3 regions of the Cellvibrio sp. GW822-FHT04B05 genome follow, and region 1 is predicted to be linked to each of the others. Evidence: predicted binding sites of a transcription regulator. Region 1 holds the regulator's gene; each other region holds the start of a gene.
What was found. Region 1 encodes sigma-54, which starts transcription at its own class of promoters, with help from an activator protein. Its sites were predicted from a motif close to TGGCACANNNNTTGCNNT; they were not measured.

Region 1 (8,571 bases):
ATGGCATTTTTTGATAACAACTTGAATATTTCCGCTGCGGTTTATCGTGCGAATAAGGACAACGTTGCTGAATGGGCTGATCAGGGAACCTTGCCAAATGGTAATTGGATTTACGAAAGTATCGACGGGATCAAAACCGATGGTTATGAAGTGGAAATTGCCGGAGCATTGACTGAGAGCTGGAATATCAGCGGCGGTTACACCGACAATAAGGCGGAAGATAAAGAAGGTAATCCTCGGCAGACTTATTTGCCCACCAAGCAATTTAAAATCACTAACAGCTACAGCTTTATTAGTGGTTTAACCCTTGGCGCCAGTGCCCGTTGGCAAAACTATTCTTACGGTGATGCCATCGTCCCAGCTGCGATCAGCACAACGGGTGAAGCAATTGCGGTAAAACAAGAACAACCATCTTATTGGTTGGTGGATGTAATGGCTCGTTACTCTGTTAACGATTCGTTCTCGGTTTCACTTAACATTGATAACCTGTTTGATGAAATCTACAACCGTTCTATGTGGGGCTATTCTGATTTCGGTGATACCCGCAGTGCGACCGTGGGCATGAAATACCGTTTCTAAGCCCGCATGGGAATCAGGAAAGTGATAATTATCTCGCATAAAAAAGCCAGCTCCTAAAAGAGCTGGCATTTTTTATAAATTTTCAATGTTGTTTTTATTTTTGGATTTCAGTTTTAGGCAGCAGTGCACGCTTTAAGACTTTTTGTAGTGGTCTCTCGACACAACGATGGATTAGCCAAGCCGCAATCAGCATGAATATCACCACGCCGGTAACTAACACCCATCCCGGCATCAAGTCATGCCAGGCATTAAACATCATAAAACCAATATTCTCATGCAGTAGATACAGCGGATAAGTCAGCACGCCCAGATAATAAAAACGCGGGTCGCATAACAGTCCGGTTTTACGCAGGGCAATCACCGCCATAATTGCAAAAAATAGCAGCGTTGATATGACGGATACCCACACATTGAAATCCGTTTTGTACCAACCGATCATCAGTTCAGTAAACACCTGATTTTGACGCACGCAGAAGATTACGCTTAGCAACAGGAGTACACCGTAGCCCCACTGGAAGCCGCGCGATCTCACCAGATAGAGCACGCAACCACAGGCAAAATAACCCGCCCAGTGCGGAAAACCGGCAACGAATGTTTCAACGCTGGCGGCCAGTGGTGTTCCCAGTGCGATGATGGATGCAATCAGTACGGCACCGCAAAACCAGGGTAAGAAGCGCAGCAATCGTAACCAAACCATTACTAACACGAGCGCGTAGAATTTTAATTCAATCCACAGCGTCCAATAAACACCGTCCACCAGGGGCACATCAAACCCATTCTGCAACATGGTCAGGTTGACGAGAAAATGCGACCAGCTCACCTGAAATGCCGGTTGGTTAAACAGCACGGCAGCGCCCGCCGTCAATATGACGCACAACCAATAGGCGGGATAAAGACGCACAAAGCGCGAAACAATAAATTCGCGCGGCTTACCATCCTCGGCACTGAGTAAAATCACGAAACCGCTAATGATAAAAAAGAAATTAATCCCCAAATACATGTAGCGCCCGTACTCACCAAATGCATCAGTGCGTGGCGCCGGCGCAAAATCCAACACTGATCCGACAAAGGTGTAGTGAAATAGCACTACCAGAACTGCTGAAACAAGGCGCAGTAAATCTATTTCGTAAAACCGATTGTTATTCATCAATTATGCCCGCAGAAACAAGAATGCCGCAGTGTAATTGAGCGCCAATTATAAGCTCCAGTTAATATCTGTTAACTGCTGGTAAAGCATTGTTGGCAGTAATTTGTATGCTCAAGATGAAGATGTTCTGCCCTAAAATAAGTATTTCGACCTAAATTAAGTCGAAAAAAAGCCGCTGAAATCAGCGGCTTTTTTATCCCTGCAATTTTTTAATCTTGCAGTTCGAGTTGTTCACGAATAAACGCAAACAATTTGCGTGCGCTTGCGGGTGGCTTGTTTTCTTCGCGCTCTTTTTGCGCACTGCGGACTAATTGACGCAGGTGCTGCACATCAATGCCGGGGCAAGAAGTTACCAGCGTTTGGAATATTTGCTTGTCACCTTCAATCAACAGATCGCGGTAGCGCTCGATTTGATGCTGGCGATGGATGTACAGATCGCTGCGGTTTTGCATTTTATCAACCGCTGCCTTGATTTCCTCATGATTGCCTTCACGCATCAACCGGCCGATGTATTGCACTTGGCGGCGGCGGGCTTCTTTGGGCGGTAATTTGCGCGCGATATAAATAGCGTCGAGCATGGTATCGCTCAGCGGAATGCTGGCGAGCTGTTTTTCATTCATATCAATCAGGCTTTCACCCAGCGCTTGTAAAGCGTGCATATCGCGTTTTACCTGCGATTTGCTCAGGATGTAATCATCGGGATTGATGTCGTCGTAGTTGTAGGCCATAAAAATTACTGTACCTGGCGCGCGCAGGGCGCAATTGGATATAACAGCTGGCGCTTGGACACCAAGGCTGGGATGCCGTGGATGGTCGCTGAGCCGGAAAAGGTCGCGCAGCTTAGTGCAGAAAAGCAACAACAACAACCGCTTTTACCATTAACCGGGTGCGCAGGTTACTGTTATAACGATAGTTCGTTTATTCGCCTTCTTCAAAGCGATCGGCAATCAGCGCACGTATGGCGCAAATTGCAGCGTCGGCATCATCACCTTCGGCGCTGACCTCCAGGGTTGTGCCACAGCTGGCGGCAAGCAGCATTAATGACATAACGCTCTTGGCATCGGCCCAGCTACCTTCGCCCACGCGAGCGGATACTTTTGCCTCAAACCGGTTGGCAAGGGTGGCCAGTTTGGCGGCAGCGCGTGCGTGCAAGCCGCGTTTGTTGATGATATCGAGAGTTTCAGTCTGCATAATCTAGTGTTTTTTGTGCTTGTTAATATCGCGATGGCGAACCTGGACATCGCTAAAACTGTGGTCGAAATGTTTTTGTAACCGCTCCGATAGATACACAGAGCGGTGTTGGCCCCCGGTACAGCCAATCGCGATGGTAATGTAGCTGCGGTTATTGGCTTGGTAACGCGGCAACCAGCGAGTGAGGTAATGCTCGATGTCGTCGTACATTTCCTTCACTGTCACCTGCTCTTCCAGGAAGTCGATAACCTCCTGGTCTTTGCCAGTTTGCGGCCGCAGGTTGGGTTTCCAATGCGGATTGGGCAGGCAACGCGCATCGAATACCAGATCGGCATTCACGGGAACTCCGTGTTTAAATCCGAAAGATTCAAACAGGATTGCCATAGTCGATTCGCTGCGGCCAACTACTCGTTCTTTCACCAGGTCGCGCAACTCGTGCAGGTTCAAATGACTGGTATCAATCACTTGATCTGCACTGTCGCGAATAGGCTCTAGTAGAGTTTGTTCAGCAGCAATCGCCTCTTCTAAACTGGTGTGTTTATCTGACAGCGGATGCTTGCGTCGGGTTTCACTAAAACGCTGAATAAGTACGGCGGGTTGTGAATCCAGAAACAGTGTCTGGAATGGCAGGTGCGCTTCTTTAAGGGTACTGATCATTTGTGGGAAGATTGACAAATCTTGCCATGCATTGCGCACATCAATACCAATCGCAAAGCGATGTTGGTCATCTTTATGAATCTGGATCTGGGCCACCAGTGCGGGCAATAGGCTGACAGGCAGGTTATCGATACAGTTAAACCCCACATCCTCAAGGACATGCAGTGCTGTACTTTTACCTGAGCCGGAAAGGCCGCTGACAATCACCAGATGCATAATTGGTCCTGTTAAGGAGCGGCGAGTGCCGCTTGGTAGAGCGCTTCATTGCTTTTGGCGGCGCGCAGGGTTTGGCGATAATCGGCATTATTCAAAGCTGCGGCAAGTGCCGCGAGGGTTTGCAAATGTTCGCTATGGGCATCTTCCGGCACTAACATGGCAAACAATATATCGACGGGTTGTGAGTCGATTGCATCAAAATCAATCGGGTCTATCAACGTGATCAGCGCCCCGACGGTGCCGTTGCAATGTTCAGCGCGGCAGTGGGGAATGGCGATACCGTGGCCAATGCCGGTCGAGCCCAGACGTTCGCGGCCAATCAGGCGGCGAAATAAATCATCGGCATCAATTTCGGGAATGTCCTGCGCAATGGTGTTGGCTAGCAACTCCAGCGCGCGTTTTTTACTGCCGCCTTCGACACCGCAGAGGGTTCGGCGAGGGGTGATCAGATTTTGAATTTGCATGACTGGGTGATGCCGGGCATCTCTCGCTGGATAATGTGGTCATCGCTTATGGCGATGACAGCACAGGTTCAGTTAACAGGTTGGTGCATGCGCCGATTAGCGATGGCTGCGCATTTTTTCTTTGTGTTTAATTAATTGGCGATCAAGCTTATCGGTCAGTAAATCGATTGCGGCGTAAAGATCGTCATGGGACGCGTCGGCATGTACATCTTTGCCGCTTACGTGAATGGTGGCTTCTGCCTTTTGAATAAGTTTGTCGACTGAGAGGATAACGTGTGTGCTGGTGATGCGATCGTGATGATGGGTCAGGCGCTCCAGTTTACTGGTGACATACTCTTTCATTGAATCGGTAACTTCTACATGGCGACCGCTGATATTTATTTGCATAGATACTTCCTCTCGCTAGAAATAAAACAGTTGCAACCTGCACAACCTCTATTACATCTGTGAATTTATGATCCGAACTTTATTCAATATTCAACATTCAACTACATTCGAAAAACCGTCGCACTACAAGTGACCAGTAATGTATTAAATAGTTTTACGCTCGTTCGACGGTGGAATATTGAGGGACTCGCGATATTTCGCAATGGTACGGCGCGCCACTTGAATACCTTGCTCGGCGAGCAGATCGGTAATTTTGCTGTCGCTCAAAGGTTTTTTGGGGTTTTCTGCGCTCACCAATTTTTTAATAATCGCGCGAATCGCAGTTGATGAGCATTCGCCGCCACTATCAGTACTTACGTGGCTGGAGAAGAAATATTTCAGCTCAAAAATCCCTTGCGGTGTATGCATATATTTCTGCGTGGTGACACGCGAAATAGTAGACTCATGCATTTCTACAATTTCAGCAATATCGTGTAGCACCAATGGCTTCATTGCTTCAGGACCGTAGTCCAGGAAGCCGCGTTGTTTTTCCACAATACAACTCGCTACTTTCAGCAAGGTTTCATTGCGGCTCTGCAAGCTCTTCAGGAACCAGCGTGCTTCTTGCAGGTTATCTTTGAGGAAGGTGTTGTCAGTGCTGGAATCGGCGCGCTTCACCATAGAAGCATAGTCCGAATTAATCCGCAGGCGTGGTGCAATATCCGGATTTAGTTCAACTATCCAGCGGCCATCACGTTTTTCAACAAACACGTCGGGAATAACATATTCCGTGTCGCCGCTCGCAATCATATCGCCCGGGCGCGGATTCAAGCTTTGGATTAGCGCTACAGCGATGCTGAGTTCTGCTTCCTTGAGTTTGGTGCGGCGCATTAACTGGCGATAATCGCGGCTGCCGAGTATTGGTAAATATTGCCTGGCGATTAACTTGGCTGAATCCAGGAATGGCGTTTTAGGATCGAGTTGTTGCAGTTGCACCAGCAGGCATTCGGAGAGATTTTGGCTGCACACGCCGCAGGGGTCGAATTGTTGCAGGCGGTGTTGTACCGCTTCGACTTCATCGAGTTCAAGCTCTTCGAAATCGCCGCGCATACCTTCAAAAATTTCTTCGACGGTGATGGATAGCATGCCACTGGGTTCTACCGCATCGATAATGGCCATCGCCAATACGCGGTCGCGATCCGACATAGGTGTCAGGTTCAGTTGCCACATCAAATGATCGTAGAGTGAGTCAGTAGCCGCGCGACGGCTTTCGAAGTCATTGTCTTCGTTGTCGTAATTGCTTGAGCTGCTGCTGGATGAGGATTGGTAAACGTCATCCCAACTGGTGTCTACCGGCAAATCGCTGGGGATTGATTCATTCCATTCGCCATTGTCAGTGCTAAAACTATCTCCGTCGCCATAGACATCGGAATCGCCGAAGGATTCGCTTTCACCAAAGCTTTCGCCCTCGCCAAAACTTTCACCTTCCGAATAGCTATTGCTCTCGGCGTAATTATTATCGGCGGTGGCGGAGTAACTTTCGCTGGCAGTGAAATCAGTGCCATTATCGGCGCCGGCTTCGGCAGCAATTTCCAGTTGACGGGTGTAATCCGCTTTATCTAACTCACTGCCTTCATATTCGTTGGCGGCGCTGGGCGAATCAAAAGCTTCTTCGATCTCCAACATTGGATTGGACTCGAGTGCTTCCTGGATTTCTTGTTGCAAGTCTAACGTCGATAATTGCAGCAAGCGGATCGCCTGCTGCAATTGCGGAGTCATGGTCAGCTGTTGGCCGAGTTTAAGCTGGAGAGATTGCTTCATTATGTGAACGACAAACCCTTATAACGCAGGATGGAAAACATCAGTTATGTGGAGTTTAGTCAGGGTTGGCCGCGCAAGCAATAAGCTTAAGCAAGCTTTATGCCTAATGGGCAAAGATTGTTACTTGTCAAGTCGTTTATGTGGGGTCTATTGTGCTGGTGACGGGCGGTCGGTAACACTTAAGGCGACTAGTTAAAGAGGTGTTTACAAGCGGAAATTTTCACCCAGATAGACTTGGCGCACTTTGCTGTTGCTTAGCACTGTCTCGGCATCGCCTTCGGCAATGATATGGCCTTCACTGACAATATAAGCGGTTTCGCAAATATCCAGCGTCTCACGCACATTGTGATCGGTGATAAGCACACCGATACCGCGATCTTTCAGATGGCGGACAATCTCCTTGATGTCATTCACCGAAATAGGGTCAACACCGGCAAAGGGTTCATCGAGCAGGATGAACTTGGGGTCGGTCGCCAATGCGCGGGCAATTTCTACCCGGCGGCGTTCACCACCGGACAGCGCCATACCCAAGCTGTCGCGGATATGGGTGATGTGAAATTCATTCAACAACGATTCAAGCTTTTGCTGGCGCTGTTGACGGTCGAGATCATGACGTGTTTCAAGGATCGCCATAATATTATCGGCGACCGTCAGCTTGCGGAAAATCGATGCTTCTTGCGGCAAATAACCAATACCGGCGCGGGCGCGGCCGTGAATCGGTAGCTGGGTAATATCGCGGTCATCGATCAACACGGTGCCATTATCAGCGGGAACCAGGCCGGCAATCATATAAAAACAGGTGGTTTTACCGGCGCCGTTGGGGCCGAGCAAGCCGACGATGCGGCCGCTTTCCACGGTGATCGAAACATCAATTACAACCTGGCGTTTTTTGTAACTTTTGGCGAGATGGCGCGCGTGCAAGCTGGGCATAAGGTATCAGTCTGATGATGCGGTTGATGAGGCGGCGGACGAACTGGCTGATGCCGGGCTTTGGGACTGGCTTGGCGAAATAATCTTGATGTCGTCACCGGCTTTGCCACCTTTGGGTGGAATTACGATTTCAATGCGCTGGCCACCACCACTGGCGGTATTATTGCCGGCGGCCTTCATTACTTCTTTAACCAGATCGTAGTCGATATGCGGGCCGCTCATGACGGCGCCATTCTGTTCAACGGACGCATTTTCGACCAACAATAAATGCTCGTTGTTCGGCGTGTAAGTAATTTGCTTGGCTGCTGCAGTCACCACACCTTGATCTTTTTCCGGTTGTTGCTGGAAACGGGCGGGGCTTCCGGTGGCAATCATTTTCTCGACGCTGCTGTCGGAGTTGGTATGAATCACGATGGAGTCCGCCGAAATCACCAGCGACCCCTGGGTAATTTTTACCGATCCGGTATAAGTGGCCACGCCGTTTTTCTGGTCGACTGTCAAGTTGTCGGCTGAGCCGCGAATAGTTTCATTTTTGTCAGTGGGCAAGGCATAGGTAGCGACGCTGTAACTGGCGATGAGTGCGGTTAGCGCGAGCGCGACTGGCGATAATGTAAAACGGAATTTAGCGGGGATCATAAACAGCCTTAACCTGGGACTTTAACTGAAGCCGACTCTGCGCCAGGTCGGCATCCATACCTTTTGCATCTATCTGACCTTTAGCGCTGCGCATCTTAACAGCTTTGTCAGTTTCCGCGAATTGTTCACGGGGGCGCACATGCAGTTCGCTGGTGGTAATTTGGATCAAGCCCTGGGACGGAGTCTGTTGTTGGATAAGAACATTTTCGAGCAGGCGAATCAATTGACCGTTGCCCTCACTGCGTCCGATAGTGGCAGTTACTAACCAGGGCGCATTGGAATCGGCATCATGGAAAGCCATATTAGGCTGCTCGATCAAGGTGTAATCAGTGTCTGACGGCACATCCGGATTCATTTGGTAATGGGTGACTTGGGGAGTCGTCAACTGGTAATGCAATTTACCTTGCACATCAAATTCGCGCGTCTCCACTTCCTTCATATAAATCTGCGGGAAGCCGCTGGGCTCATATTCATAACCAACCACATCTACTTTCTGGCGCAGCGAAAAAGCAAAAAAGCAGAGGACTAAAGCAAATGCCACCAGCCACGGAACAGGCACGTATT
Region 2 (8,144 bases), on a different contig from region 1:
TTCTCGGTGACAGAAAGTTGCAGTCACTATTTTATTATTTACGGTTTTTTCCATCCGCGCGATTGGAGTGATACTGCTTTTGATCAGGAGCATGAGAACGATATGGAAGGCGCATTATTTATTGTGCGCAAAAATGGATCGACTTATGGCGTGCTTGAAGGCGTGATGACGGTTTTCCATAAAGATTTTTTCTCCTTCACTCCTGCGGGAAGCCCGTTAACTAATGGCAGTGAAACAATCGACGGCAGCATTACCTTTACCAACTTCGATGGTTCAAATCGTGCGCGTCTGGCGCAGGAAGCGAAAGGGCATGGATTAAAAGCCTGGCCTTATATCAACAACTTTACCGGCGCGAATAATCAGGACGGCATTATTTATTTTCCATCGCGCACAATCAGCGAAGTTCCTTCGTCAGGTAATGATCGCTCGGTATATTACACATTGGTGAGTATGACCAAGAGTAATGGTCTGTGGGCGCGTGCATTAATGGAGGCACCTGTAGCGAGTGCATCAGCACAAACATTTAATAGCTTCGGCACTTTTAAAGGTAATACTGGCGGCGGTTGTGGCTCTGGTTTGAAAACCTGCAGTAGCAATTCTGCTAATACGCCCTGGGGATGGGATGATCAAAACGATGGTAATAATTATCGCGGTGCAATGGCATTGGATCCAATTTCATTAACCGATTATTACTTTAATGGTTTGGGTTCGTTCAGCACTAAATATATCAACAATCAGTTCCTGAAAGATTTGCAGGTGGCGGGTTACAGTTCCGGTAATGTGCCAGCGGGTTTTCCATCGGAAATAAATCTGAGTCAGTTGTATACCAAGCTGGGTAACACTTGTCCTTGAGTTTGGTTCGTTGGAATTTTAATTACAGGTTTGATCGACAGGCATGGTGCACATGCCTGTCGGATTGCGTAATTATTTCGAACGGAAAATCAGCTCGCGAATTTTTGCCAGCTTGGGCGACACCACCGGCACTGTGAGCATGGTACTGGCGACGGCCATAATCAGCAGCGCGGTGAAGGTCTCGCTGGTGATGATTTGTTTGTCGAGCAAAACGTTGGCGAAGATGATCATGATCAGTGCTTTGGTTTGCAGCAGCCAGCCGATAATCGACGCTTCACCTTTCTGCCATTTCAATATTTTGCCCGCTGCATGAACTCCCACCAATTTGCCCGATACCGATGCGACCAGCAGGATGGTGGCGGCGATAAATACGGTTGAGCCACCCACTTCCCAATTGGTGCGCAGGCCGGTACTGAGGAAGAAGACCGGCATGATGATCATCAGGACAAAATGGCGCAGCTTGTCCATGTCTTCCTGGTTAAACCACTCGGCATCCATCACCGCGCCCGCAAGGAACGCTCCCACCATAAAGTGCAGGCCGGCCCAGTCTGCCGCCAATCCACACAGTGCCAGCCAGATAAAACCGGAGTACCAGCGGTCTTTTTCCGGAATGGCCACCATCAACTTGCGGAATAGATAGCTCGCAACGGTGAAGGCCACGAGGAACATTCCCTGGCGACCCACGCGCTCCCAATCCAGCAGGATCAGCGCCAGTACACCCCAGATGGCAATGTCATCGAGGCTGGCGTAACGCAGGATGCGCTGGCCAATCGGCTGGCGCAGGACTTCCAGTTTCTCCATCAGCAAAATCAAAATCGGCAGCGCGGTTACCGCACAGGCCATGCCCACACCGAGGATAAATTGCCAGGTCATGCCTTTGGAGCCCATCCATCCGTCGCTGAATGACATAAGTGCAACGGCCGCTGCACAGCCAAACAGCAGCGGGGTGCCCAGCGCGAGGCCTGCAGTGATGCCGCTTTCGCGTTTGTATTCCCAGGCCTTTTTCAGGTCGAGTTCGATACCGGCAATCCATACAAAGATCATTACCGCCCACCAGGCGATGCCGTTGAGCGACTTGATGACATCAGGATTAAACACAAAGGTGTAGTACTCGGGGAAGGCATTACCCAGCACGCCCGGGCCGAGCACAATCCCCATAATGATCTGTATAACGACCAGCGGCGCCCAATAATCGGTTCGGCCGAGGCGCCAGATCAGGTAGGGAACGGTAAAGATGATCACCATGGCGATCAGGAATATTTCTGTTGTTGTCATGTGCATTATAGAAAGCCCTTGGTTCTTATAGATATTGTGTATTTTTATCTGCGCCGGAACAGCTGCGCGGCGCAGGCTACAGGGATTTTGTGTGCCACTCGAACCAAACTTTATAGATATTTACTATAGGTTATGCGCTGGAGGCTGGCAGTTGCGAAAAGGGCTGGGCAATCCTGCTAAACGGTGATGTGAGAGCGTAAAAAATGATGCAAATTGGCGCACGCAACTGGCACACTAGCGCTCGCTTTGCAGGGCAGCCAAGGCAGTAGGATTGAAGTGACAAATAATGATCCTTAATGGTGCAAATTTAAAATTTAATGCATTTATTTGGTGCAATTACTCTAAATTTTGATGTGTCTTATTGCGGGAAAGCCTTATTTTTAAAGGCGTGTTGCTATTTATTTTAAATGGCATATATTTTGCCCCTTTTCTGACACCCTAGTCTTGCCCCGCTCACCGAAATGAGTCGCGAGCCCGGATGAAGTGGGGAAAATTTTCAGGTAAATCGCCCGTCGGGTTGTTTATCGACCGCATAACAACTTTTCATAATCCGTAGCCTTCGGGCTATTACAACTTGGAGGCATTCAATGTCTAAGACTTTAGACCTGATCAAAGAACACGAAGCTCGCTGGATTGATTTGCGCTTCACCGATTTCAAAGGTAAAGAGCAGCACGTGACTTTCCCATCAAGCGTTGTTAACGATAGCTTCTTCGTTGATGGCAAGATGTTCGACGGTTCTTCTATCGCTGGCTGGAAAGGTATTAACGACTCAGACATGATCCTGATGCCGGACGATTCAACTGCCGTTCTGGATCCTTTCTACGACGAAGCCACCATCAACGTGCGTTGTAACATCGTTGAACCTGCAACCATGCAAGGTTACGACCGCGACCCACGTTCCATCGGCCTGCGCGCTGAAGAGTACCTGAAATCAACCGGTCTGGGCGACGTTGCCCTGTTTGGTCCGGAACCGGAATTCTTCATCTTCGACAGCGTTCACTTCCACTCAGGTATGGGCGGCGCATTCTACAAGATCAAATCTGAAGAAGCTGCATGGCAATCAGGTGATGACATCGAAGGTAAACACGGCCATGCTCCACGCGTAAAAGGCGGTTACTTCCCGGTTGCGCCAATCGATTCCCTGCACGACATCCGTGGCGCTATGTGTAACGCGATGGAAGCTATGGGCCTGGAAATCGAAATCCATCACCATGAAGTTGCTAACGCTGGCCAATGTGAAATCGGCGTAGGCGCTAATACCCTGGTTAAGAAAGCGGACGAAGTGCAGATCCTCAAGTATTGTGTACACAACGTTGCGCACCAATACGGTAAAACCGCTACCTTTATGCCGAAGCCGCTGATCGGCGATAACGGTTCAGGTATGCATGTTCACCAGTCTTTCTCCAAGAACGGTAAAAACCAGTTCGCAGGCGATTCATACGCCGGCCTGTCTGAAACTGCCTTGTACTACATCGGCGGTATCATCAAGCACGCCAAAGCATTGAACGCTTTCTGTAACGCTTCCACCAACTCCTACAAGCGTTTGGTTCCAGGCTTCGAAGCTCCGGTAATGCTGGCTTACTCTGCACGTAACCGTTCTGCTTCTATCCGTATTCCTTACACTGTTGGTGAGAAAGCCAAGCGTATCGAAACCCGTTTCCCTGATCCAACTGCTAACCCATACCTGTGTTTCGCTTCATTGCTGATGGCGGGTATCGACGGTGTTCTGAACAAGATTCATCCGGGCGAAGCGGCGACCAAAGATCTGTACGATCTGGAGCCGGAAGAAGAAGCGGAAATCCCGCAAGTGTGCTCATCTCTGGAAGAAGCGCTGTCTTCTTTGGAGGCAGACTACGAGTTCCTGTTGGCAGGCGGTGTATTCTCTAAAGACTTCATTGATGCTTACATCGACTTGAAGAAACAAGAAATCCAGCGCATCAACATGACGCCGCACCCGGTAGAATTCGAGCTCTACTACAGCGTGTAATGGGTCAGGTTTTGCTGGTTCGCTGGCAAAACTGCGAAACACTCCGGAAAAAGCCCGCACAGGAAACTGTGCGGGCTTTTTCTTTGGGGGATGCGGGAGTACCCTAGGGAAAACCGATTGATAAGGGGAAGCTAATGCGCAATGTGTTGATATTGATCTTATTGTTGGCGCAGGTTGTTGCTGCGGATGTATACAAAACTGTCGATAAAGACGGAAAAATCAAATATACCGATAAACCTGCGACTGAAAATGCTGAAAAACTGCAGTTGCGTGAAATCAATACTGTACCTGGCGCCCAGCCGCTGCCCAATTCATCGCCAGTGGATTCATTCCAATCGCAGCCAGCTGCAATCAACTATCAGATTGGCATTATCAGCCCGCGTAATGACGTGAGTATTCCGGTTGGGCAGCGCGATCTCGCTATCGCCATCACCCTGAACCCCGCGTTACAAGGTGGGCATTTGCTGGTGTATTTCATGAACGGCGAGCTGCTGGAGGAAACTACTGCAAACAACATCATTGTTAAGGATGTTCCGCGCGGTACCCATACTCTGGTGGTCGAGGCGATTGATGCGGATGGTCGATCTTTGGGCACTTCTGCGCCTGTTCTCGTGAACGTTATTCGCCCAAATATTAAAACCAATGCCCTTCCAAAGCCCAAGCCAAAATGAGCGCACCGTTTTGGTGCTATGATTTTCCTGAAAATCCCCAAAATGGACGACTACTGCTGCTAAACCCGCGAAATCAAGCTAATTTCTCACTTGGTTTGTTTTTTGCAGTAGCCTTCATGCCCATTGTCGAGGCGTTCAGGAGAGCAGTAGCTGGTGAGTCCGCGCGATATCTTCAAACCCATACTGGATAGCTTAAGTACTGCCATTATTCTGGTGGATACCGATTTGCTGCTCTGCCATATGAATCCTGCCGCCGAAGCGTTGCTCGCCATGAGTTGTGAGAGCAATACCGGCGAACCTATCACCTATTTTTTCTACGAATCCGATGAGACTGACCGCCAGTTAAAAATTGCGGCAGCCCAGGCAAACCATTACACCAAGCGCCATGCAGAGTGGCGTTTACTCAGCGGTGGCTCCATCACCGTGGACTACACCGTGACTCCGTTTGGCAATCACGACGGTTTGATTATCGAGATCCAGCCGATTGATCGTCTTTTGCGTATCAGTCGCGAAGAGATGCTCACCACCTCCCATGAAACCACGCGCACTCTCGTGCGTGGCATGGCACATGAAATCAAAAACCCCCTTGGCGGGATTCGCGGTGCGGCGCAATTGCTGGCGCGCGAGCTGCCCAATTCCGGTCTGACCGAATACACCAATATCATTATTGATGAGGCTGATCGCCTGCGTAATCTGGTCGATCGTATGCTCGGTCCCAACCAGTTGCCCAAATGGCAATCGCTGAATATCCACGAGGCGATTGAACGCGTCGCGAATATCATCAAAGCGGAAAGTAGCGATGCGATCAAGATCGTACGCGATTACGATCCGAGTATCCCTCCCATGCAGGGTGACAAAGAAATGCTGATCCAGGCGCTGCTGAATATAGTGCGCAACGCTATGCAGGCGCTGGTAGAGGCGAATGTCCTCAACGGTGTGATCCAACTGCGCACGCGTATCCATCGCCAATACACCATTGGCCGCAAGCATCACTCGTTGGTGTGTCGCATCGACATCATCGACAACGGCCCCGGCATTCCGGCCGACATGATCGAAAACATTTTCTACCCGATGATTTCCGGCCGCGCCGAAGGCACCGGGCTTGGCCTGACCATTTCACAACACCTTATCCATCAACATCATGGCCTCATCGAGTGCCAAAGCGAGCCGGGCAAAACCCGCTTCTCGCTCTACTTACCAATGGAAGCGCAACATGCAGAAGTCTAATAAAGTCTGGATTATTGATGATGATCGCTCGATCCGCTGGGTACTGGAGAAGGCCCTGCAAGGTGCGAACATTGAAACCCGCGTGTTTGACTCGGGCGATAGCGCCATGAGCCAGCTCAATCGCGATACGCCTGATGCGATCATCAGCGATATCCGCATGCCGGGCACCGACGGTCTGACGCTGTTGGGCAACCTGCACAACACCCATCCGCAGATCCCGATCATCATCATGACGGCACATTCCGACCTGGACAGCGCCGTTGCGGCCTATCAGGGCGGTGCGTTTGAATATCTGCCCAAACCCTTCGATGTAGATGATGCCGTCGCGGTAACCCAGCGCGCCCTCGCTCATGCGCAGGAGCAAAAAACCGAGCATGGCGCCGAGGCAGCACTGGAAACCAATACCGAAATCATCGGCGAAGCGCCGGCGATGCAGGAAGTGTTTCGCGCAATCGGCCGTCTGTCACAATCCAATATCACTGTGCTGATCAACGGCCAGTCGGGTACCGGTAAAGAGCTGGTGGCGCGCGCCCTGCACCGCCACAGCCCGCGCCGCAATGAGCCATTTATCGCACTTAATATGGCAGCGATTCCCAAGGATTTGATGGAATCCGAGCTATTCGGCCACGAAAAAGGTGCTTTCACCGGCGCGGCTGCCCAGCGCCAGGGGCGTTTTGAGCAGGCTAACGGCGGCTCATTGTTCCTTGATGAAATCGGTGATATGCCTGCCGAGACCCAAACCCGTCTGTTGCGCGTATTGGCGGATGGCGAGTTTTATCGCGTTGGCGGCCACACGCCGGTGAAAGTGGATGTGCGCATCATCGCCGCTACCCACCAAAACCTGGAGACCCTGGTGGCCGATAACCGTTTTCGCGAGGACTTGTTCCATCGCCTGAATGTGATCCGTATCCATATCCCCAAACTGGCCAACCGCCGCGAGGATATTCCCAAGCTGGCGCGCTTCTTCCTGCATAAAGCCGCGACCGAATTAAATGTCGATCCGAAAGTATTGCTGCCGGAAACCGAAGAGTATTTTTGCACCCTGCAGTGGCCGGGTAACGTGCGCCAGTTGGAGAACACCTGCCGCTGGATTACGGTGATGGCGTCCGGGCGTGAAGTGCATATTGAAGATCTGCCGCCCGAGCTGCTCGAAAACAAAGAGACCAGCACGCCGGCGGATGACTGGGAAAAAGCCCTGCGCCATTGGGCGGACCAAGCGCTTACCCGCGGCCAGCACCAGTTATTAAGTGAAGCCGTACCGACCTTCGAACGCGCCTTGATCGAAACTGCATTGAAATACACAGCAGGCCGCAAACGCGATGCTGCCAACTTGCTCGGTTGGGGTCGCAACACCCTGACACGCAAGCTCAAAGAGTTGGGAATGGCCGGCGGTAATGATCCGGACGGTGATGGCGATGATTAATCGCGAGTAAGTTAACCGGCAATGGGCAAAAATTGCCCGTTGCCTGACTTCTCCGCTATATTCTTTGCGGCATCAAAAACATCTTTTTAGATCTTCTTTTCCTGCTAAGGCAGCTTTACAAAGCTGTGTCTATACTCTGCTAACTGGTATACAAATGGCCGCCGGCGTAATCTGTTTCAGCATTCAGGTTCGCCGGTTTACTACTACAGCTCACTAAAAATTAGCCCCGTATCCAGCAAAAAAGGCAAATTCCCCATCGTCACCTCAAGATTGATGCAGGTTTGCCGTCAATAACAGCTGACATTCCAATAACTCTAATAGCCGAATACATTCGGGGGAAACATGGTACAAAAATCTTTACTCACCAAATTGATGATGGTGCTTACTGCTGCCATGGTGGCTATCGCAGTAATCGTGATGTTTACCAATTATCGTATTGCAGCGAGTGCTCAGGAGCAGAAACTTGACGCTGAAACCTCGGCAATGATCGCATTGACTAACAGCTCAATTCTTGAAGCTGTTTTTGCTTATGATTTCCAACAGATCCAAGCCATCGCCAAATCCCTCGTTAATACCTCGCTGGTGACATCAGTCAATGTTGTAGATCATCGCGGCCAGTTGCTTGCCAAAGCAGCGGACGATGACCGCAGCGAAAACCAGATTACCCGTAAAGCCATTCCGATTGTGTATGCCGGCAACACGATTGGC
Region 3 (8,144 bases), on a different contig from region 1:
GGCGGGATTATCCGTATGGTTTGCGCTGGGGCTCGCCGTCATTGCCCTGGTGAGTGTTGAGCAACTCTACCGGTATGCCGCTGAAAATGATCGCCAGATCAAACTGCTGTGCATGAATCTCGCGGCGATTTTCCTCTATGACATCTACCTCTTTACTCACGCACTGATTTTCAAGGGACTCGACCCCATGCTCTGGCAATCGCGCGCGGCTGTCTCCATCGCCACCTGCCTGTTTATGGCGTTGGGCGGGATGCTGTTGTGGCAGCGCAATGATCGGCCAGCCAATTTTAATCTCTCCCGGCCTATCGCGTTTTACACCACATCGCTGGTCGGTGTCGGTATATTAATTACGGCACTGTCGCTCGGCGGTTACTACGTACGCCTGTACGGCGGTAACTGGGGCACCGTCTTCTACAGTCTTTTACTAGTCGGCGCGGTGTTGCTAATTGCGACCGTATTTATCTCCAGCCGCATTCGCATGAAATTATCGGTGCTGATCAATAAGCATCTATTTCGCTACAAATACGACTATCGCAATGAATGGCTGCGCCTGATCAATTATCTCGCCCAACCGGCCGAGGCAAGTGAAGTCAACCAGCGCGCCTTTTTTGCGGTTGCCTCTACCACTAAAGCGCCCAGCGGCGCCATTTGGCTGCGCAAACAGGGGTTCTACGAACCCGTTTACCGCGCTAATTTGCCCAACTTTGTCGATCTGCAGGAGGAGCCGGTCGATAGCCCTTTTTGCCGCGCCTTCATCGAAGCGGAATGGGTGTTTATCCCCGACAGTGGCGACAACGAAGCGCTCAGCCAACACAATGAATTACTGCCGCACTGGGCGCACAACATCCCTGATCTCTGGTTGATGTTCCCATTGATCGTAGGCGAAGAGTTGGTGGGGTTTATGGCGTTGACCAAACCCGGTGGCGATGAAACCCTTACTTGGGAAGATCTGGATTTATTGAAAACCATGGGTCGCCAAATCGCCAGCTACCTCAAACGCCATCAACAGGCAGAACAATTAGTAGAGGGGCGGCAATTTGATACTTACAACAAACTGGTGGCGTTTATTATTCACGACCTGAATAACCTGATTGCCCAACAGGCGCTGGTCGTGCGCAATGCCGAGAAACACAAAGACAATCCGGCGTTTTTTGAAGATGCGATTAAAACCATCAGCAACTCGGTTGACCGCATGAATAACCTGCTGAAAAAATTGCGCCGCGATGATTCCGATCTGGTGAAACGTTTATCGATCATGGAAGTGATCCATCAAGCCGTCAGCGAATGCCAACAACGCAGTAGCCCTAGATTAAGCGCTGAAATACAACCAACCAATCGCACTATCAATGCAGATCAAGTGCGATTGGTGATGACCATCACCAACTTCATCAAAAATGCGCAGGAGGCCACGCCAGACAGCGGCCAAGTTCATGTTACACTGCAAATCCACAATAACTGGGCGGTCATCACCATTGAAGACACCGGTTCCGGCATGGATTGGGACTTCATCCATACCCGATTATTCAAACCATTTGAGACAACCAAATCCGGCAAAGGCATGGGTATTGGCGTCTACCTGTCGCGCGAATATATTAGTGAGCTGAGCGGCACACTGAACGTCGCCAGCGAACTGGGTGAAGGCACCACTATTACCATCACCCTTCCATTGAACAAGGATTAGCGCAATCGCATGAGTAAGTCGACCATCACCAAACCTATTTTGCTCATCGTTGAAGATGATGCCGGCCTGCAAAGCCAATTGCGCTGGCACTTTGATCAATACGAAACCATAGTCGCAGATAACCGTCAGGACGCTATAGCCGCATTGCGCCTACACGAGGCCTCAGTCATTATCCAGGACCTGGGTTTACCGCCCGATGAAGACGGTGTCGATGAAGGCTTCAAATGCATCCAGGATATCCTGCGCATCTCCCCCAATAGCAAAGTAATTGTCATGACCGGCAAGACCGATCGCGACAATGCACTGCGCGCGGTCGCCATGGGCGCCTACGATTTTTACCAAAAACCGGTTGAGCCAAACACGCTGGATTTGATTGTGCAGCGCGCCTTCCACATCCATGAACTGGAAGATTACAACCGTCGCCTGAGCGTCTTGCAGCAAGAACCGCTGGAAGGCTTAATCACCAACGATCCACAATTACTCAAGATTTGTCGCCAACTCGAAAAAATATCCCCCACCACTGTCACCTGCACCCTGCTCGGTGAAAGCGGCACCGGTAAAGAGGTGATGGCACGCGCAATCCACCAATTGAGCCCCCGCAAAACCAAGCGCTTTGTCGCCATCAATTGCGCGGCGGTGCCAGAGAATCTCATTGAGAGCGAACTCTTCGGCTATGAAAAAGGTGCCTTCACCGGTGCCAACAAAATGACCATTGGAAAAGTAGAAACCGCCAACGAAGGGACCCTGTTTCTCGACGAAATTGGTGATATGCCACTCAATCTGCAAGCAAAGCTTTTGCGCTTTCTACAAGAGCGGGTTATTGAGCGCGTGGGTGGACGATCAGAGATTCCTGTTGATGTACGCGTGATCTGCGCGACCAACAAAAACCTGGAAGAAATGGTAAAGGCAGGCAGCTTCCGCGAAGACTTGTTCTATCGGATTTGCGAGATGACGGTAGTGATTCCGCCGCTGCGCAATCGCCTTGGCGACAAGGTCTTACTGGCACGTCATTTCAAACTCAAATTCGCCAAAGAACATGGACAAAACGTCACCGGTTTCACACCCGATGCCATAGCCGCAATTGAAAACTATGGCTGGCCGGGCAATATCCGGGAAATGGAGAATAAAATAAAACGCGCCGTCATTATGGCCGATGGCAAACATATCACGCGCGAGGACTTAGGATTGGCAGAGGCTGGTGAACTATCGCTGAATTTGCGCCATGTACGGCAGGAAGCAGAGCGAGGCGCCATTTTGCGCGCGCTGAGCATGACCGATAACAATATTTCAGCCGCATCTAAATTACTCGGCGTAACCCGCCCGACATTTTATGACCTCATCAAAAAATATGAAATGACCCAGCAATGCCCTCCTAACTCCACTGACTCTGATGAGTAATTGCTACCACCAAATTCCCCCATATATCTAAAAGATATATGGGGGCCGCTATGTGCGTTGAACCACATATCACACTATGTGAATAGCAAATCCCGAAACTCACAAAAAATCATTATAAAACTGCCGTTTGCTCCTGCAAATGCTAAAAATAGCATTCGGGATAGCCAGCTCATATTGGCCATAATTGTTAAGACGCACTTTTTATAGCGCAGGTATTCGTTAGATGTATAAATGTGGGAAAAAGTTAGCGTCCTGGGCTTCGCTATTGGTATTCACCACCTTACTCACTGCCTGTGGTGGTACAGATTCCAACGACCCCACTACCGATGACGTTAAAAACCCCATCATCAATAACGGAGCCTCCTCCAGCAACGAGGCCACCCTAGTGGCGCAAAGCTCCCAAGCAACCCAACCAAGTAGCGTGGCCGCATCATCCTTACAAGCTATTATTACCCAAGAGAAAGACTCAACTCCGCCGTCAACTACCCAACTTTTGCTCAAGCAGGTCTCCGAAAATAGCATCACCTTGGCTTGGGATAGCGCTACAGATAATGTCGGCGTTAGCACCTATAAAATTGAACGTAATGGCCAACTTATCGCCACATTAAGCTCCCCGGCCTATTTATTCACCGATACAAACTTACAATCCTATGCCGCTTATACATACACAATTATTGCGGTTGACTACTCAGGCAACAGCTCCAGGGCTTCAGCGCCTTTCACTGTGCGCACACTTGGTAATGTCAGTTCAATATCAAGTTCCACCGCGATAATAAGTGGCCCTGCAATCGCACCGGGCTCCATAACTACATCAAGTATCTTCTCCAGTAGTAATGCCAGCCCCAAAGCCGCATCAAGTGCGATTTCAAGCATTGCAGTTAGCTCCAAAGCTGCATCAAGTAGAATTTCCAGCGCGAACTTCAGCTCCAAAGCCTCATCAAACGCAGTATCCAGTTTGAAACTCGCGTCAAGTGCCAGCTCTCGCTCAGCTACCGTGTCAAGCTCAACCTCAAGTGCTGCTGTCAGCTCCAAAGCTGCATCAAGTGCCAGCTCAAGCCCTGTCGCAGACAAAAATAAAGATGCGAAGCAAAATCAGGTCAAAATAGCATGGGAACATCCCAAGCAGAGAGAAAACGGGCGCTTTCTTGAGCTTGGCGAAATCGGGGGATATGAAATCAGATTCAAGCAAGATTCAACTAGCAGTTATACCTACATTACCCTGACCGGAAATTCGATCACCAGTTATGTCACAAGCTTGATTCCGTTGGATAGTATCATCGAGATTGCTGTATACGACACCAATGGTATTTATAGTAGTTACACTCCTATTTCAGCTGTCGCCTTAATACAATAGAGCAGATATGCCTTAAAATGCGGCGGACCGCTTGTCGATAATGTTTACAATATTATTTTCAGCGCCACTTTTGTCGCATATAACAACATGACAAATAAAGACTTTTAATATGTGGCATAAATAATGCTAATGCCCCTTCGCATTATGTTAACCACTCAATCCACATGGAAGGAAATTTGTCATGAAATTCATTTTTAAAACATTTGCTATCGGCAGCATGCTGGCTTTAGCATCGGTAGGCTCACAAGCAGCCTCAATCTCCATTAACTTTAGCGCGAATCCCAACGCTGAAGCTAATTTCCTGGCCTCGTTAGTCGGCCCTAGTGTTACCGAAACTTTTGACAGCCTCGGCACAGCCCCCGGGAGCATTGGTGCAGGCCACCAAAACAATTGGGAAAACCGCTCAAGCTCATTTGTTACTGCAGTAGGTACATTTACTTTGGTAACTCCAGGACAAAATGCAGCAGCAGGCAACCCATATAATGGCGACCTGATGATTGAAAGTCGTAAAACCGGTGAATTTGGCCGTGAAGCGCTTTCTACCAGCGCTACCGACCTATGGCTGGACAGCAACGATGCCAAATTAGTAACCTGGACGCTTGGCGCACCGCTGACCGGCAGCTTTAATGCATTTGGCTTCTATATTTCTGATGCAACTGACCAAGGCGCAACCCTGACCCTCAATTTTACCAATGGTACCTCTGCCCAAGTGGTGCTTCCTGCATTCAATACCAACGGCAATGTTGGCTATGTGACTGTTGTCAGTGATCTAAATATTGTTAATGGTGTACTCGACTTCATCAATAGCAATGGCACTGATGGCTGGGGTATTGATGATGTAACAGTTGGTAGAGTGCCAGAGCCAAGCACTTTGCTTCTGATGGGCTTGGGCTTATTGGGATTAGGTGCTGCGCGTCGTCGCAATGCTGCCTGATTAAAGCAAGTAAAGCTTGAAAAAGCCGACTTTATGTCGGCTTTTTTTTGCATACAAACCTTACCTATAAAAAATATTGCCCTTCAGGTAACATTCCTCCAGTTTTTTCTTTGGGCTCCAAGCATGGAAGTTAACCTTGTGCAAACAAAAAAACCAATGGGAGGCTTTCTGAAATTAGTCCCCATCAGCCTTATATTATTGATAGGCGCACTCTATTTCGAAACAGTGAATGCACTGATAGAACGATGGACAAAGTGGGATGAAAATCAGTCCCATGGCCTGATTATTATTTTTATTTTTTGTTTTTTCCTCTGGCGGGCTTCGCCCATATCTACCAGTCAAGATTCTCGACTTATCAGGACATTATCGCTGGGCGGATTGGTTTTATTTTCTTTAATCTGGTACATCACTAACGCCACTAATTTACATATTGTCGAACAGGTATCGCTGCTTGGTATTATCATATTCCTATTCGCAGCGGCTTTTGGGGTAGCTGCAACCCGAGAACATATATTTCTTTTGCTCCTGCCAGCTTTTGCAATTCCAGTATGGGATCAATTAACGAATCCGTTAGTGAATTTAAGTGGCCTCGTAGTGGGCGAAATGGTGCGCTTAATAGCAATTCCAGCCGTAATTGATGGCAATAGCATATTTGTTCCTGACGGTGAAATCATGATCGCCGATGGTTGCTCAGGACTGCGTTATTTCACAATCTCCCTCGCTATCGCTTATCTTATTAGTTATCTAAACGGTTATTCCCTTAAAAAACTTTCAGTGATGCTGCTTATTGCAGCTTGCATTGGACTGGTCACTAATTGGTTAAGAATTTTTATTCTGGTTATTGTCGGTTACCAGACCCAAATGCAAAGCTCCCTCATGGCGGATCACGAATATTTCGGATGGATCTTATTTGCCCTGATTGCATTTCCCGCCATTTACTTTGCCCCCGTAGTTAAAGGCTTAAAAGAACAACAACCAACCCCACACATAAGGGTTCCCAGGCTACTTATGCCATTGATCGCCCTTTGCGTAGGACCATTGCTCCACTTCTTTATAGACCTTAAGCCAATACCTCAAACACTCAATAATGTTTTAGGCCACGAGCACCATCCAATATCCGCAAGTAAAATGCCGATCAAGGTGCAAGCTCCGCATGCCGCCAAAGTCGAAACAGCTGTGGACGATAAAAAAGTCTTTATTCAAATCAATCAATTTCAACGGACGGCAGAAGGAGAAAAACTGGTACCCTACTTACCAAGGCTATTTGATAATGCAATCTGGTCTCTGCAATCGGAAAAAGCTATCAGTTCACACGACAGAAAATTAAAAATACAAATTCTACGCAACAAACATAGCGGTACCATTGTTGCCCAAGCTCAATGGTTTGAAATCGCAGGTTATTCAACCACCAGCTATGCGATGGCAAAGCTTTTACAAATACCAGCAATGCTCACGAAAATGAATACCTTTACTATTTACACAATCCAAAATATATGTGCCGATGTGACATGCGAATTAGCAATGGAAAATTTAACTGCGCGCAGCAACTCACTGACAACGAACACTAAGGAGAATTAGTGAAAATTTTTTTTTGGTTAAGTAGCTTGGTAGTTATCTATATTTATATAGGCTATCCAATATTGCTCAGATTTTTGCCTAAACGTCCAAAAGTAGCGACTCCTGCTTCCGGGATCACGCCAAAAATCACAGTGCTAATTCCAGCATTTAATGAAAGCAAAGTGATTGAATCAACAATCAATAACAAGCTACAACAAAATTACCCACATGATTTATTACAAATCATTGTTATTTCCGATGAGTCTGAAGATGGCACAGACGATCTTGTTAAACGCATTGCCGCACAAGATCCACGCGTCACACTCATTCGTCAGTCTCCACGACAGGGAAAAACATCTGGCTTAAATTTAGCTATGCCGTTGGTGCACGGAGAGATAGTTGTTTTTTCTGATGCTAATAGTCACTACCATCCAGACGCATTACAACACTTGATAAATTGCTTTCAGGATGACTCTGTAGGTTATGTCACAGGAAAAATGGTATATGTCAATGCTGAAGGGAGCGTGATTGGTGACGGCTGCAGTGCCTATATGAAGTATGAAAACTACATGCGGGCACTTGAAACTGAAGTGTCATCAGTCGTAGGTGTCGATGGTGGCATTGATGCAATCCGAAAAGAATTGTATCAGCCTATGAATGCTGATCAGCTACCTGATTTTGTTTTGCCCCTAAAAGTAATTACCCAAGGGAAACGAGTTGTTTATTGCGAACAGGCTTTGCTCAATGAAGAATCTTTGAGCTCATCGCAATCAGAATTCCGCATGCGCGTCAGAGTATCACTACGAGCTTACTGGGCCATGCTGGATATGAAACATCTATTCAATCCTTTCAGATATGGTTTATTCAGTTTGCAACTCGCCTCTCATAAGTTATTGCGCTATCTCGCATTCATCCCATTGCTCATAGTTTTTATATCAAATGGACTTATAACGGGTGAAGGCACATTCTACAGTGCTCTTTTTATACTACAGGTTATTTTCTATGGCTCTGCAGCTTTTGTCGCACTGAATGATGGAACGCAAAATCGAATACTCGGCCTGGCACACTATTTTTGCCTGATTAATATAGCTTCAGCTATGGCCTTTATAAAATTCGTCAAAGGCGAAAAAATTGTTCTATGGAAGCCTCGTGCAGGTTGAGGTATATACGAACAACTCGCTTTAAGCCGTGTCCTAATTTTACAAGGAACAACCGATTGA

Region 2: a site for sigma-54 is predicted at 2,536-2,553, ahead of glnA (type I glutamate--ammonia ligase). Genes of this name have one in related genera too.
Region 3: a site for sigma-54 is predicted at 4,546-4,563, ahead of AC1RJL_RS14535 (PEP-CTERM sorting domain-containing protein). Genes of this name have one in related genera too.

Annotation. Positions count from the first base shown of each region.
Region 1 is NZ_JBXAMU010000001.1:550,259-558,829, forward strand. Features, by position in the region: gene AC1RJL_RS02185 (TonB-dependent siderophore receptor) at 1-579, shown strand, start outside; gene AC1RJL_RS02190 (acyltransferase family protein) at 674-1,726, opposite strand; gene yjgA (ribosome biogenesis factor YjgA) at 1,936-2,454, opposite strand; gene AC1RJL_RS02200 (HPr family phosphocarrier protein) at 2,645-2,917, opposite strand; gene rapZ (RNase adapter RapZ) at 2,921-3,790, opposite strand; gene ptsN (PTS IIA-like nitrogen regulatory protein PtsN) at 3,802-4,254, opposite strand; gene hpf (ribosome hibernation-promoting factor, HPF/YfiA family) at 4,351-4,641, opposite strand; gene AC1RJL_RS02220 (RNA polymerase factor sigma-54) at 4,786-6,441, opposite strand; gene lptB (LPS export ABC transporter ATP-binding protein) at 6,646-7,371, opposite strand; gene lptA (lipopolysaccharide transport periplasmic protein LptA) at 7,378-8,007, opposite strand; gene lptC (LPS export ABC transporter periplasmic protein LptC) at 7,994-8,571, opposite strand, start outside.
Region 2 is NZ_JBXAMU010000003.1:288,555-296,698, forward strand. Features, by position in the region: gene AC1RJL_RS11155 (hypothetical protein) at 1-852, shown strand, start outside; gene AC1RJL_RS11160 (cation:proton antiporter) at 925-2,133, opposite strand; gene glnA (type I glutamate--ammonia ligase) at 2,715-4,115, shown strand; gene AC1RJL_RS11170 (DUF4124 domain-containing protein) at 4,250-4,786, shown strand; gene glnL (nitrogen regulation protein NR(II)) at 4,940-6,013, shown strand; gene glnG (nitrogen regulation protein NR(I)) at 6,000-7,436, shown strand; gene AC1RJL_RS11185 (methyl-accepting chemotaxis protein) at 7,779-8,144, shown strand, end outside.
Region 3 is NZ_JBXAMU010000004.1:313,182-321,325, forward strand. Features, by position in the region: gene prsK (XrtA/PEP-CTERM system histidine kinase PrsK) at 1-1,681, shown strand, start outside; gene prsR (PEP-CTERM-box response regulator transcription factor) at 1,691-3,079, shown strand; gene AC1RJL_RS14530 (fibronectin type III domain-containing protein) at 3,303-4,433, shown strand; gene AC1RJL_RS14535 (PEP-CTERM sorting domain-containing protein) at 4,615-5,367, shown strand; gene xrt (exosortase) at 5,401-6,945, shown strand; gene AC1RJL_RS14545 (glycosyltransferase family 2 protein) at 6,945-8,084, shown strand; gene AC1RJL_RS14550 (phenylacetate--CoA ligase family protein) at 8,141-8,144, shown strand, end outside.